DNA from 2 places in the Butyricimonas sp. genome. Region 1 is predicted to be linked to the other one. Evidence: riboswitches for the same ligand, from Rfam matches in the RefSeq annotation. Region 1 holds a riboswitch; the other holds the start of a gene.
The links. Region 1 has a riboswitch for cobalamin ahead of QVC79_RS05710 (DUF5074 domain-containing protein). Riboswitches for the same ligand answer to the same signal wherever they lie in the genome.
Positions count from the first base shown of each region.

Region 2: linked by a shared signal. The riboswitch ahead of QVC79_RS06110 (TonB-dependent receptor) and the one ahead of QVC79_RS05710 (DUF5074 domain-containing protein) in region 1 are both predicted to bind cobalamin.

Region 1 covers NZ_JAHZBP010000003.1:165,048-173,082, forward strand. The annotation lists gene QVC79_RS05700 (hypothetical protein) at 1-502, opposite strand, end outside; gene QVC79_RS05705 (hypothetical protein) at 773-1,459, shown strand; cobalamin riboswitch at 1,626-1,828, shown strand; gene QVC79_RS05710 (DUF5074 domain-containing protein) at 1,916-3,070, shown strand; gene QVC79_RS05715 (TonB-dependent receptor plug domain-containing protein) at 3,081-5,099, shown strand; gene QVC79_RS05720 (DUF5074 domain-containing protein) at 5,142-5,735, shown strand; gene QVC79_RS05725 (DUF5074 domain-containing protein) at 5,680-6,504, shown strand; gene QVC79_RS05730 (PKD domain-containing protein) at 6,513-7,517, shown strand; gene QVC79_RS05735 (GIN domain-containing protein) at 7,594-8,035, opposite strand, start outside.
Region 2 covers NZ_JAHZBP010000003.1:265,802-273,836, forward strand. The annotation lists gene QVC79_RS06100 (PepSY domain-containing protein) at 1-515, opposite strand, end outside; gene QVC79_RS06105 (sirohydrochlorin cobaltochelatase) at 523-1,449, opposite strand; gene QVC79_RS06110 (TonB-dependent receptor) at 1,459-3,699, opposite strand; cobalamin riboswitch at 3,756-3,964, opposite strand; cobalamin riboswitch at 4,009-4,210, shown strand; gene QVC79_RS06115 (TonB-dependent receptor) at 4,318-6,675, shown strand; gene QVC79_RS06120 (C1 family peptidase) at 6,927-8,035, shown strand, end outside.

The DNA of each region.
Region 1 (8,035 bases):
TCATTTGCGGGGCGCGGGGTAAGGTCCCGTAAAAATATCCCACATACACTTGATCTGACACGCTCGCTTTCGGGCAGTCAATGTCATTTTCCCAGTTTAGGGTCACGGACCATCCTTCCCTTGTGACACCCGTGATCACCGGTGCATCCAGCGTGCCTGTCGAGAATCGGAATGTCGGGAAAGCCCATACCCCTTCTCCCGGGCGAAAACATCCCCCGTTTTGAGAATGGAATAAGGAATCGCTTTTATTTATTCCCATCTCCTTGGCCATGAGTTTCCATATCGGTAAATCCCCGATGGCACGACGATAGATTCTCCACATTTTACGGGCTTCCGTGAAACGGCTGGAGGATTCCTCTTCCCCCTCGGTTCTTGTTTTTTTAGGGCTCCGTCGTGATTTGCAGGCCCGAACTTTATTGCCGTGTCGGTAATAGGTTATCCCGTCGATCCGGATAGAGCCTTGTGCCAAGAGAGCTACTGGAATAGATAATGTGTTTTCCATGATAATAATTATTTGATAATCACTCGTGTATTAATTCATGAGCAAAAGTAGATAGAATATTTTTAATACGCAAATAAAACTCTTTTAAAACGCTATTATATATAGCGATTTAATAGGGGTTTAATAGCGTTCTAATAGCGCTTTACACGAAAGTGATCACTTATATCTCATGAATAATACATGTAATAATTTATTTATTTAGTTTGAAAGTGTGACTACATTGGTTTATTTGTGTATCTTTGTTGGCGAGAAACATAAAAATAACAGGATATGGCGGAATTTGTAAATCCACTTGGAAAGATTCGGGGTAAGTTCGGTAACGTAATCACTTACGGGGGACCAAACGGGAAAAATTATTGCCGGGGGGCAAGCATCTCGCGTAAACCGAGCCAGGAGCCGCAAAAACGACAGTCCGCGGCTTTCGGGACGATAACGGAACGGAAAATATGGATGAGAGATGCCGTCCAGTTGGGATTTCCCGGAGGGAACGGTTACCCGAAAGGTTTTCGGGGATTTACCAGCGCGAACGTGATGGATGCGGTAACCGTGGAGAAAGCAAATCCGGAAAAACCTTTCAATAGCCGTAAGAAGGCAGTCAAGGAATTTAACGGGGTGATCAACTACGAGAAATTGCGCGTGGCCGCAGGTTCGTTGGTGATTCCGGAGGTTCGTGCCGAGGTTGATATGGAGAATCGGAGAATCTTTTTCACTCACGAGAAAGAAGAAATCGAGTCCGTTGATTGCTTTCTGGATGATAAGATTTATGCCGTACTTCTTTGTAAAACGAAATATATTTGTCGTGTCGAGGAGTTGGGACTTCGGGGAGAGACGATAGAAAAAAGCGTGAACTTTTCAGAAAAAATAGCCGGGGGAGGCCTTGTCATTTATGCTTTTGCTAAAAATGCCGACGGGAAGGATGTTTCTGATTCGGTGTGCTTGTGGGAGGCTGAATCGTAAATGAGTGATGGAAGATAACAGATGTCATAAGAGTTTGTTTATAAAAACAAATCCTTATGACTCTATATATCACGTTATTTGGCCGATAATCTATTTGTTGGAAAACAATAAATATTGTGAATAATCTAAATGATGTTTTTTAAATTAAAATCGTATTAGTTTTTTATATACTTTTGCGATGATTTTGGTGTCACACCCTGTTTCAGGCGTGTGGTGAAAAGGGAATCAGGTGCGAATCCTGAACAGACCCGCTGCTGTAAGCTCCACTAAAGTCCACGGACACTACTCTCTCCACTGTTTCAATTTGAAATGGGAAGGACGTCCGAGGATGGGGTAAGTCAGAAGACCTGCCAATCAATATATGTTTAACGTTCAAGGGAAGGAAGAACGTGGACACCGATAGTTTAATAATTGTCGACTGGATACGCCAAATCTTTTTTTGATTAAAAGGGATTTATGTTTGTGAAGAGGTTATTTTATATTTTTGCTATTATATGGCTAGGAATAACGCTTGTGTCGTGTGATAAGCCGGGAGTGCCTTATCCTAGGGGAATGATGGGCGAAGGGGATATCGAGGCCCTTGTGCTGAACGAGGGAAAACTTAACTCGAATACCGGAACGATTTCGGTGATATACAAGGACGGTAATGTCGTGGCCGATGCTTTTCAGGATGTGAACCATCGCCCTATGGGGGATGTGGCACAGTCGATCACGCTGATAAACGGGAAGTATTTCGTGGCGATGAATAACTCGAAAAAGATAGAGATTGTTGATCCGGTAACCTTTAAATCTGTGGGGACAATTCTTTACACGCAGGCGGGGTATCCCCGGCAAGTGGTGTCGATTTCCTCCACGGAGGCAGTCGTTTCCGATCTCAACCGGCAATTAGTACGTATTCGGACGGTTGCTCCTTACGGGGGACCATTGGAGTATATTTCTATTCCCCGGGCCGTAGAGTATCTGACTGTGGTAGATAATAAAGTGTTCGGAATAACGCAGGGAGGCTTGTACGTGTTTGATGCTGATAATATCAAGAAGGAACAGGCTCGGGTTGTCAAGGATATATATAATGAGGAGTACACGAAAACTTGTCAGTTGCTCGTGGATAAGGAGGGCATGATTTGGGGGTTGATGAACGAGCAGGAAGGCGGACAGGTAACAGGTATCACGTTGAAATGTGTGGACCCCAAGCGGGAGAAGGTGGTGAAATCATATACTTTGCCTTTCGGGGACCCGAATTCCCAGACGCCGGGTGAAATTATCGGTTATATCAATTATAACCGCACGGATATTGATCCCACGGGGACTTGGATTTATTTCAGCGTGAAAACTCGTTCGGCCGAAGAAAATAAGGAGGGGGTGAAGGAACAGCAGAGTGTATTCCGGATGAACGTGGAAACGGGAGAATTCAGTCGTTATTATGACTTGCAGAAAGTCGGAATGATGTACGGTTTTGCTGTTAGTCCGGAGGGGGATATTTATTTATGTGATTGTTTGGATTACACGGCGCAAAGGGGGTATGTTCGGCATTACCTGAAAGATGGGACGAAGAGCAGTCATAAGGTCGGGATTTATCCCGGACAAGTTTATTTTCCTGAAAATCAACGTTAAATGGCGAATAATGCTTAAAAGGATAGCGATAGGATTGTGTGCTTGTTTCGCCTTGGGCGGGATGAGGGTTGAGGCCCAGAAGAAGGACCCCGTGGCGATGTACGGGGTGATTGACACGGTGCAGGTGGTCAGTCAGCGTGTTCGCCATGCTAACGAGGCGAACGCGGGGGCGAAGGTGAGTCGCATTGACCCGGAGATTATGCGGGCGAATAAAACCCGTTCGCTAGCGGAATTGTTGACGGATTACACGGCTATTTACGTTAAAAGTCTGGGAATGGGAGCCTTGTCAACGGCATCCTTCCGGGGGGCCAGTCCCTCGCAGACCCGGGTGAACTGGAACGGGATTAATATTACCCCACCGATGTCGGGAACGTTCGATTTTTCACAGATACCGGTGTTCTTCACGGATAATGTCAACTTGTATTACGGGAGCAGTCACGTGAAGAACGGGACGGGGGCTATCGGGGGAAGCGTGAACCTCTTTACCGATCCGGATTGGAACGCGGGCGTGAGCGGGAAGGCGTTGGGAGAATACGGTTCTTACGGGACTTACACGACAGGTGCGCAGGTGAACGCTGGCGGGATGAAATCGAGTTTTAAGACTCGCTTGTATTATCAACATTCTGATAATAATTATACTTATCTGAATAAGATTTTGACGAACGAGCCTTTCCGAGAGAAGCGGCAAGATGCCGATTACACGCAATGGGCCGCGATGCAGGAGGGATATTTTCGTTTGTCTCCTTATACTCGGTTGACGGCAGTTGCATGGTATCAAGAAGGGAAACGAATGTTGCCACCCGCGCTTGGGGTGGTAAACCAGTCACACGAGCAACAGCGGGAAGTGAACGTGCGAGCGTACTCGGGATTGGATTTTACCCGGGGACTACATGCTTTGCATATGAAAGCGGCATGGCTGTATTACCGGCAGGAGTATGATAAATGGTATGCGGGGGGATTGTTCGATCCCGAAGGAAATAAGAATCAATCGCACACGTGGCAAGGGATTGCTGATTACACGTTTACCCCAAGAGAGAATCTTGTGTTAGGGACAAGCTTGACTTATTCGCATGATTTGATTCGGGTGAGTAGTTATATAGATGTTGATTCTTCGAAGTACACGTTGGGAGACGTGGATTATGATATCCCGGAAGTGGAACCGTCGTTCCGGCATAACCGGGACGTGCTTTCTTGGCAGGTTTCTGCGTTGTGGTCTCCGGTGAGGTGGATGATGTTGAACGGGCAGTATATGTTCGAACAGAATGATAGCCGGGGGGTGTCCACGTGGTCGGCGGGGATGGTGTTCAACTTGTGGGAGAAGGAGTTGCAGGTGAAAGGGAATGTGGCCTATAATTATCGCTTTCCGAGTATGAATGACCTCTATTGGAGACCGGGAGGAAACCCGGACGTGAAACCGGAAGACGGGTATTCGTATGACGCATCGGTGGCTTACCGGAAACAGTTGTACCGAGGGTTGTTTTTGGACGCAGAGGTTTCCGGCTATTTGATGTATATCGACAACTGGATATTGTGGTTGCCGAAGGACGGGAATCAATGGATCTGGACACCCCAGAATCACCGGAACGTGCGTTCGGAGGGGATGGAGTTGTACGGGAAGTTAACTTACGCGATCGGTGATCTGAAGGCTAACGTGTCGGGTAATTACAGTTGGTCGCAATCCCGTACTCGTAAGAAACAGCACGTGGATGACGGGTCGTATATGAAACAGATTCCTTACGTGCCGCGGTTCAAGTGGAATGTGCGGGTTGCTGCCGATTACCGTGGAGTTTTTTTCTCGTGGCAGGTGACGTATATCGGACGGCGTTTTATCACAACGGATCAAGAGTACGCCACGGATCCCTATTCGGTGCATAATGTTTTGGCGGGTTACCGCTACACGTTCTGTAACGGGATGAGCTTGACGCCGCAAGTGCGGGTGGATAACTTGTTGGACACGTATTACGAGTCCACGCAGTATTACCCGATGCCGTTGAGGAATTGCCTCGTGTCGTTGATGTGGGAGTTTTAGGAAAATGAATAAATAGTTATTTTATATTATACAATGAAGATTATGAAGAAGTTTTATTTAGTGTTTTTAGTTTTAGGAATGTTTGTGGGATTTCTAAGTTCTTGTGATGATGATGATAAGTACAGACCCGATGCGCTGGAGCTAGAAATTGTGAGTAAGAGTGGAGCATTTACCGTTGCAAAAGAAGATACTTTGTTTTTGAAGGCGAAACTGAACAATCCGCAAGAAGTGAAATTTAGCTGGACAATGAATGGGCAACAAGTTTCCTCGGATTCAGTTTATATGTTTATTGCTGCAAATATGGGGAACTATAAAATTGATGTAAAGGCCACTGATGGCAAAGAAGAAACAACCGTAAGTGCATCAGTTGAAGTCTATGGAAAATATAAATATGGAACATTTATATTGAATGAAGGACAAGTTTGGAAAGAACATTACGGTACTCTTGCCTTTATTAGTCCCAAAGGAATCGTTACCGATAGTGTCTATTACAAGGAGAACGGGGGATCGCTCGGTGGGGGTACACAAGATTTGTACATTAGAAACAACAAGTTATATATCATATCTCAAAACGGTGGGAATGACGGAGGTTTTTTTAACCATAGCGAACGCGGAAACATTGAAAAAGGAAAGTAGTTACGAAGATGAATTGGGAAGTACGTTGTCAATGCCATCTCATATTGCCGTTCTTGATGATAATGATATTTACATTCGCGATAACAATGGCGTATATCGTTTTAATCCATCATCCAAGGTCCTAACCTTTATTGAAGGTTCTGTTAGAGCGAACAAAACGACAATGGCCGTTGCAAACGGTAAAGTTTTTGCGGCACAAAGCAATAAACTTATCGTTATCGAATCGAACAAGTCTTCCATTTCAAAAGAAATACCTGTTAGCGGTGACATTTCTGGTGTTATCCCATCTTCCGATGGTAATATATGGCTTGCTTGTAGTGCCAGTGGAGAAGAGCCAGCAAAGATTATAAAACTTGATGCACAGAGCTATTCCATGCAAGAGAATTCTATTGAAAATGAAACGGCAGCCAAGATATTGAACGGCGGTTGGAATGCAACTCCTTACATTACAGCCAAAGGAGACACATTATACATGGGTGGTGGTAGTAAACCAATGCCCGTTTATCGTCATGTTTTCAGTCAGAAGAAAACGGAGTTCATGGGAGATATGGCTGAGGGACTGGATCATGTTCAAACTTTATATAATTGCATCGCTGTACATCCTATTACTGGAGAGGTTTACGCTAATATTATTTCGAGCTATAGTTTGGATCCTGAAAATAAAATCTGTGTTTTTGATTTTAATAATGATAAATTGGCATTGAAGGCCAATTATAAAGGATATACAGAATGTCCTGCTGGTGTATTTTTTACTTATAATTTTGAATGATAACGTTCATGAAGAAGAGTTTATGTTATATTTTAGCTATTCTGTGTTTTGCTGGAACGTGGAGTTCTTGTAGTGATGATGGAGGGGATGATAGGGAAGAGCCGCTTACGGCTCCGGAAGTATCTGTTCAGAATTTAAGTTTGAAGGATGCTGTTCTTCCCGGAAAAACTGTGAGATTGAGAGCGAATGTCATTAATACGACAGAGGCAGGCTTGCAGTGGTTCGTGGATGGGAAGAAAGTGTCGTCTGATACAATTTTCGAGTTTTCATCCATGAAGGAAGGGGTTTTCCGGATTAAGGTGACTGCTTTTAATAGGCTTGGTGCGGCATCTGATAGTTTGGACATTCAGGTGATGGATGGGTTCAAAATATCGGATATTACGAACTGGACGGGGAGTGGCGAGAATCAATCGGTGTTGGCCATACAATGGATTACCGGAGAGGTGGAAGATTGGTCACATCCTGAAGATCGTGATGTTTTCTTTCGTGCTTGGGGGTATAAATGGGAAAAAGCAAATCCTCCTACGGGACATGATATGATCGTGGATATTGCTAAAAAAGATCCTCGTCTGTTTATTATCGTGGCATCTGATGATAATCTTGGAATGACAATAAGGGGATTCGGTTACGATATTGATGGTGATGGAATTGAAATTCAAAGTGAAGATCTTGAATATGGGGATAGAACGTTGAAAGGAATACATTTGACGGAGGCAGATTTCAAGGATGGTGTTTATGAACAGAAAGAGGCTGATGTCAATATGGATGGTTTTAACGTAATTTCAGGAGGGGATTACTGGATTGGTGGATGGTATGTCGTTTATCCTTCTTATTGGCTGGGAAGTGGAGTGGCTGTATTAGAATCGAAAGAATATGAATATTCTGGTCTTTATGCAGGTAATCGCTTGCTGGAAAATGAGGAATGGCATACTTGGACATTCTCCCCGATCAATAATGCAGAGAAAAATATTTTACCAATACCTCGTTTGTTAAAGGCAGCGCCAAACAATTAGTATAAAGGTATTTTGTTGATACAAATAAATGGGAGAAACAATTTTTCGTTTCCCCCATTTTATATTAGACGAATAACTATTTCTCGTATTCTTTTTTGTCCTCTAAGAATTTTGAGGAGATCTTGTTGATATTGGAAGCTCCCGATGAGTGTAGGGAGAGGATGATCGGATCGCCGGAGTATGTGGCTTTCGCGGCACCGGAGGTGTGAAGACTGATTTTTTCTTTGACTTGAAAATGAGCTTTTGCAGCTCCCGATACTTCTGCTTTCAGTTCGTTTATCGGAAAGTCTTCCAGGTTTGCTTTTGAGGCTCCCGATACTTCCATTTTGCAGTGTATGGTGTTACCTTTAAGGGAGAGGTTTGAGGCCCCGCTAATGTCGAAGGTTGATTCGGGACTGGTCATTTGTCCTTTGAGGTTTGAGGCACCACTTAGTTCTATGTCAAGTTTTTCTTTTACTAGGAAGTCTCCATTCATAAGCATTTTACTGGCTCCGGAGAGGTCCACTTTTAGCTTGGTT
Region 2 (8,035 bases), 100 kb from region 1:
ATATTGGCGGTTCGGGAAGAGACGTAAAGCTGGTACTTTTCCGGACCGTCGAAATAGAATTTGTAGATGGGAAATTCCCGCTTGTAGTGGGCGAGGGGTATCCACTGGTCGAGGGTGCGTAAGGTATCCATCCGGGTAATCTTTCGGTCGGCACACCAGCGAGCAGCCCGATTTTCACAGAGTGCGTAGTTAATAACGGGAGCCACGACATTCGTGTCCGCGTATAACTCAACGCTTTGGCGTCCCCCTCCTATACTGAATACGGGATCTCCATAAGGGTTGTTCAGAGAGAGTCCGTGGGTTGGCGTTTTGGCCGGGAGGCGGAGTAACACGTCTTGGATGGCGGGCAAGCCATTCGTATCAAGAATTTCCGCACGAGTGAACCGATCTTCTTGGCTTACACGGGGAAAGGAGTGGTAGATCATCACGATTCCGGATATGAACCATGAAAAGCACAGGATACAGAGAACTAACCCCAGTATCCGGTGGATATGGATAAACAATTTGGTTAACATGGGCGGGTTAGTCTATATCGTCTGTTTTCTCGTATTTCTTTTTCTTCACGGTGATGTCTTCCCGTTGGTGTTTGGTGGCGAATTTCACGTGTTGGATGAAAAGTTCCTGTATGGCGGGATATTCTCCCAGTCCTTTGAGCAGGACGTTTACTTTATAGCCTTTCTTTTCCAGTTCGTCTTTCCAGTCCCCGGCGATGTCATTCTTGGCATGATCTCCGGCCACGAACATGAAGGGTATCAAGGTCACTTCTTTTGCCTTATTCGCTTCGAGTTCGCGGATTACATCATCCATCGTGGGGTAACCTTCGATCGTTCCCACGTGGTAGTTCTTGTGTCCTTGGGCTTTCATCACGTAGTCGAGCATCCCGTAGGTTGAGTTTGCCGGGTGGTAGGTCCCGTGGCATACGAAGACGCAATCCCCTTTTTCCTTGTCCTTGATTGATGCGGCAATCGCTTTTACCACGGCTTGGTAATCCTCGGGAGAATGAAGAAGAGCTGTCCCTAAGCGAATGTCTTTGAATTTCGTTTGGTATGATGCAACTTCTTTTTGCAGGGCTTCCATTTCAATTCCTTCGATGATGTTCGTGGGTTGAAGGATCAAGTGGGTATAACCGTCGGCAATCAGTTTGTTCATGGCTTCCGTCGGGTTGGGTTTGGTCATTCCTTTTTCTTTCAGGCGGCGCATGATCATGCGGGAAGTGTAGGCTTCACGGACTTCCACTCCGGGGAATGTTTGTGACACTTTTTTGTTAATGGCCTCGATGGTCAAGGCTCGGGTGTCATCGTGAGTTGTACCGAAGTGAACCATGAGAATGGCTACTTTGTCATTAGGACCGAGAGTCTTGAATATATCGGAATGTTTGAAACCGTCGCCACCGTGGGCGAATGTAAAGATGCTTGTCAATAAGAATAGGGCTGTAAATATGTTTTTCATGGTGTTTGTTTATTTGGTGAAACGAATAACGAGACTGGCAAATAGTGTGCGTCCGGGGTTTAGCGTGGCATAGTTTACCCCGCTGGGACGATCGTCCGTCCAGTCAAAGATGTTGTCAATCCCGGCGTTGATTTCGAACAGGAAGTTACCCACGGGAGCGAAGGTGTGGGTGGTCGCCAAGTTCCAGAGCTGGTACTTGGGGGCGCTGACGTCGGTGTAAATGTCTTTCCCGGTTGTTTTGTCCGTGGTCTTTTTGTAGATGTATTTTGAACCTTGCATTCTCCCGTTGATGTTGGCCCGTAGTTTGTACTTGTTCCATTCATGGCTCCACCCGGCCCGGAAGGTTGCCGCGTGGCGTACCGATTCGCTCAGGCGGCGTCCGGAATCATCGGCGGCATACACGCAGTTGTAGGATCCGGCGGCAGAAAACCCGGCACCCAAGTAGCTATTGATCGTGACATCGAAGCCTTTGATACTGGCTTTGTCGAGGTTGTGGTACACGTTCCGGGTTTTTATCCCGTTCGCTTTATCCTCGTCGGTAACCCCAACGTCGTATTTCTCGATGATGTCTTTCACGTCGTTGATGTACCCGTTGACAGAGACATTCAGATATTTCCCGGCATATTCCACGTTGATGTTGTAGTAGTTTGCTTTTTCCGGTTTCAGGTCTGGGTTCCCGATGGTGATAGCCCCGCGGGCTTCGTAATCGTAATATAGTTCTTGTATGCTGGGGGTTTTAAAACCGGCGGCGTAGGATGTTCTGAAATTGAAGGAGCCGAGGGTGTACATCAAGGCTATTTTCGGGGTAAAGCGGTTCTTAAACATCTCGTTGTACACGTAGCGGAATCCCGGCAAAATTTGCAGGTTTTTCCAGAGGCGAATCTCGTCTTGTGCGTACAGGGCCAGCGTGTAGATCTCTTCTGGTTCTTCGAGGTTTCCGGGGTTTTTCATGTAGTCGTTCGTGTACTCGGTGCCTGCGGAGATTTTGTTGTATGAGCCGAGTTTAAACACGCCTTTCAGGTTCCCGTTGTAGTATTTTTGGCGTTTCGTCAATTCCTCGTCCCCCACGCGGAAGGTCGTGTCTTTTTTACTGACCTGTGCCACGGTGTACAGTTTGTTGTATTCGTAGTTGTCCATGTAGAGGTCCAGCGCGATGTAATCGGTGGAGTTTAGCTGGTAGCGTCCGCCCACGCCGATGTTGTAGTCCATGTAGGTTAGGTCATAGGTGTAGCCCCCGTCATCTTTTTTCTCCTGCACGGGACGGTTTACTTCCCGGTCAAAATACCCCCCTTGGGCGTACAGGCTTAGGCTTTTCACCGGGGCGTAGGTGAAGCGTTGATTGACAATGTTGGAATGGAACTTGCTGGAAGCTTCTCTTCTCGTGAGTATGGCTGTGTCCCCGTCAATCTCGTAAGGGCTTAATTGCCAGCCTCCCATCTGTCTCCTTTGGTAGGAGGTGGAAGAGGTGAATTTACCAAAGTGTAGGTCTACGCTGGCATTTTGCGAGAAGCTGGATTCTCCCCCGAAACGGGTCTTGGATTGCACGCTGATCGGGTCTTTCGGTTGTTCCGTGATGATGTTGATTACCCCGGCAATAGCGTCGGAACCATAGAGTGCGGATGCCGCTCCTTTCAGTATTTCGATACGCTTGACCCGGCTCATGTCAATACGGGAGAGGTCGGTGTTGTTGGACACGTCCCCGGCCACTTTTTTGCCGTCGACAAGGATGAGGATGTATTTGTTGCTCATGCCGTTCAGCGTGAAGTAGGAACCCATGACGGTGGGACGTATGTTGAATGAAGGATTCAGTAACAGGAGGGCATCTTCGAAGGAGTTCACGCCCGCACTTTTCAAGTCAGTACCGCTGATGACCTCGATGGGTACGGGAGAATCTTTCAAACGGCGGTGTGTTCCCGTTCCCGTGACGACAACTTGATTCAGGTTTACCGGGGTGGCCGTGAGCCGGAATAGAATGTCGTTTTTGTTGCTGTTGACTTTTATCGAGGCAACTTCGTAGCCTGAATAGCTTGCCCGTAGCGTGTACGTGCCATCCGGAATATTTTCCAGAATGAACTCCCCTTTGTTGTTGGTGGCAATCCCTATGCTTGTTCCGACCAGACGAACGTTTGCACCGATGAGGGCTTTTCCACTCTTTGCATCTGTGACTTTTCCTTTTAATGTGATCTCTGCAAACGAGGTACTTACCAAGGCTAACATGAATATCATGCCTAGCATTACAATTCTCTTCATTAGATGATGATGTTTTAAATGTTTATAATAGTATTCCTGACCCCGAGAATACGCTATTACCTATGTTTGTCTTGGCAGGTCTCCTGACTACGCCTAAGAAAAATACCTTCCCATCCGTGTGGACAGTGGTGTAAGAATCTTTCTTTGAATCTCCTTATCCGGAGAAACGGGCATCACAGTAGCGGGCACTGTTCCGGATTCTAACCGGCTTCCCTCTTGTGTGTTAATTGGGCATCAACACATCACCTAAGACGAGACAAATGTATATAATTTTTTATAAAAGGTTGTTGCCGGATGAAAAAAATGTATTACTTTCGCACCAAGTTTTGGTGCGGAACCTTCGGTCATGGAGGTAACGCTTAATAGGGAACCCGGTGTGAATCCGGGACTGTACCCGCAGCTGTAAGTTCCTTTACAAGGGATTTTGTACTTCAAATGTCACTGGTTATAAACTGGGAAGGCAACAAAATCCGGAACAAGTCAGAAGACCTGCCGAACAAGATAAACCATAGCTTTCGGGAAAAAAAGCGAGAGGGAAAAAGACGGATTTTACCTTAGACTCATGTTGCCCAAAAGACTATGTTAATAATGCTTTATTCATTATTAATATATAGTTGTATGAAAAAAGTTGTTGTATTAGCATTGTTGCTGTTTGTGTGTGTCGGTTCGCTTCTCGCTCAAGAGAACGACAAGCGAAAGAAAAAGAGTATCACGGATTCTTTATTCCGTATCGATCAGGTGGATGTGATGCAGAAAAAGAAGAGGATTGATTTGTTGGGATTGGATGTGCCTTTACGTTTCGTTCCGATAACGGTGAGCAAGTTGTCTAGTCAGATGCTTGACCGGAAAGGGATTGTCGATCTGATGGATGCCGTTAAGTTTTTGCCGGGGATTGTAGCGAAAGACAAGCAATACGGGCAATTCCAACAGTTTTCCATTCGCGGACAGGGGAGTGCGGTTGTTATGATTGACGGGATTCGCGATGAGCGGACGTTGAAGAATAACGTACCTTACGGGGATTTGGCTGCCGTGGAGTCTATCGAGTTATTGAAGGGTCCCGCTGCTATTTTGGCCGGACATTCGGCTATGGGTGGCGTGTTGAATATCGTGCGCAAGAAAGCATCTCCCGATTTCTCGGCCAACGCTCGTATCAGTTATGGTAGCTGGGATGAGAGACGAGCTACTCTTGGTTTCGGGGGAAAACTTGTGGGACCTCTCGAATATCGTGCCAATATCAATTATTCAACGGGTGACGGATGGCGTGAGGTGAATGCAAATCGTTTTTCCGTGTATGGTGTTTTGGGAGCTGATTTAGGAAAGTGGGGACGTATTGATGTGACCGGTAGTTATGCCGATGATGATTACACGACCGAGATCGGGGCTGCACCCGTTATGCCCGGTGATATGTTCTACGTGGACGGAGACAAACCGTACGCGCTGAAGGGGGATCGTCACCCGGAGGCGGATTACCGCGAGGTTTATAATGACTTTGCCAATAATTACATGAAACGGAAAGTATGGGATATGTCTGTGTCATACGTTTACCAGATCACGGATTGGATGAAGTTGAAAGAACGTTTTTCCTATTTCCACAGTGATTTGGATTATCATTGTATTGAGGGGCTTTCTTACCGCACTTCCAAAGACCCGATATACAAATGGTATTATAAAAAGTCAGAGACCGAGAAGATTTATGTTGACTTGGATACGGTTCAACGGGGAAATGCTGCCCGTCAGAACCCGTTGAATTTTAACCCGGACCATAAAAACGTGAATAACACGATCGAGTTGACCGGGAAGTTCGAGACAGGTTCCGTGTTGCATAACTACACGTTGGGATGGACGTACAATTGTTTTGATTTCGCCCAGTATAACGGTTATGGAGATGACGATTTGTGGGGGCCCGGTTTGGATGCACTTTTGCCTGTGCGGGATCCGCATATCGTGCAGGGGTGGTGGGACACGAAAGTTTCAGCCGTTTCCCTGCGCACGGAGAGAACGCATGGAATTTATTTGCATGACGTGATCGAATTTAATGATAAGTGGAAAATGATGGCATCCGGGCGTGTGGATTTGTATAGCCGGAAAACATCAAGTGCCACGATTGATGACGGGAAACAGAAATATGAAACGAAGAACAGGAAAGAATGGAAAGAGGTGGAGACCTCGGCATTCACGTATCGAGTGGGTGTCGTGTATTTTCCCATGCCTGAATTGTCATTCTACGGTTCTATTTCTTCTTATTTCAATCCTGTAACCACGACATATAGTCCTACCGTGATGTATTTGGACCGCAAGGGTAACGAGTTCAATCCTGACGAGGATGGGGGCGAAGTGTTCAAGCCGGAAAAGGGGTATTCCACGGAAGTCGGTGTACGTTACACCTTGAACGAGATGGTGGATATAAACGCAAGCGTGTTTTATATTCGTAAGTATAATATCGTGAAGAGTCTGGGAGACACGACGGTATTGGTGGATGGCGTGGCCACGGAGAAGAGTATCCGGGGACAAGTCGGAAGAGCCGACTCGCGAGGTTTTGACATTGAGGTGGTTGTTCGTCCGTTACCGACTTTACAAGTTACGGGAGGTCTCGGTTGGTCGGACTATCGTTTGCGGGAAATTGCCGAGAGCGGACGTTTCTCTAAATATAAGGAACAGAATAAAAATGTTCGTGCCACGGGAGTTCCTCGTACGACATTTTACGCTTATGCCGATTACACGATACCACGCGGGGTGTTAAAGAATTTGTCATTCCATTTAAGTGGGAATTTCAAGGATAAGGTGTTCCGGAATATAGATAACCGGTTGTACGATCCGGCCTTGTGGTTGATGGATGCGGGTATTTTCTACACGATCAAGAATCACGTAACACTGGCATTGAACATTAACAACTTGTTTGACAAGGAATATTTTGAGCGGACCACGATCATGGCAAAGCCCCGGAATTATCAGGCATCGGTTTCCTATACTTTTTAATTAAAGAAAGGGAATTTGAAAGAAGTCAAGGATAGGGGTGTCGAAAAAGTCATTTTTAAATAACTACCCCCACTAACTCCCCCTTACACAGGGGGAGTTAGTGGGGGTAGTTTGTAGATACTGGATAAGACTTTTGGGACAGCCCTTTTTTGTTATTGGCTAACGTAAATATATTCAGCTTGTCAGCTTGTTTTGCGGTTCTTTTTATACTTTTGCAGGCAGACAATTAAATCACAATCAATATAAAAGATATGAAGAGAACAGCATTTATTTTATTCGCCTTCGTTTTCGGAGGGTACATGATGGCCCATGCGCAGCAGAATACGACGGCACAGGACACGACAAAGCCTGTAGGCTACCAGTTTACTGATATCAAGAGATTGCCCGCTACCTCCGTGAAGGATCAGTATCGTGCCGGAACTTGTTGGTCATGGTCAACGTCCTCTTTCCTAGAGTCGGAAATGATGCGAATGGGGAAAGATTCGGTGAATTTGTCGGCCATGTATTTCGTGAAACACGCTTATTCGGATAAGGCGGATAAATATGTTCGCTTGCACGGGGTGTTGAATTTTGCGGTGGGAGGAGCCTCTTCGGATGTGACGAATATGGCAAAGAAATATGGGATTGTGCCTCTTGAGGTGTATCAAGGATTGAATTACGGGGAACCGAGTCATGTTTTCGGAGAGATTGATGCTGTTTTGAAAGCTTACGTGCAGGCGGTAGTGGAAAATAACAACAAGCGGTTGAGTACGGCGTGGAAACGGGGATTCGATGCTATTCTGGATACTTATCTCGGACCGGAGCCGGAGAAGTTTGAATATCAAGGAAAAGAATATACACCGCAGACTTTCGCTAAAGAGGTGGTTGGTTTAAACATGGATGACTATGTGAATTTAACCTCTTTCACGCACCATCCTTTCTACACGGAGTTCGCTATTGAGGTTGAGGATAACTGGTCTTGGGATAAGGCTTATAATCTTCCGTTGGAAGAGTTGGTGCAAGTGATGGATTATGCTATTGATAATGGTTATACTTTCGTCTGGGGTGCTGACGTGAGCGAGAAAGGATTTGCTACGAAGGATGCAGGGGTTGCCGTGATCCCCGCAACGGACACGAAGGAGATGAGCGGTGCGGAAATTGCTAAATGGGAAAAGTTGCCGAAGGGACAGCAGATGATGGATGCTTTCAAGCAAGGTCCGGCTCCCGAAAAGACGATCACGCAGGAGATGAGACAGGAAGAGTTCGATCGTTACCTGACAACTGACGATCACGGAATGCATATCATTGGTAAAGCAAAAGATCAGAACGGAACTCCTTATTTCATCGTGAAGAATTCTTGGAATAAGTATAACAAATTCGG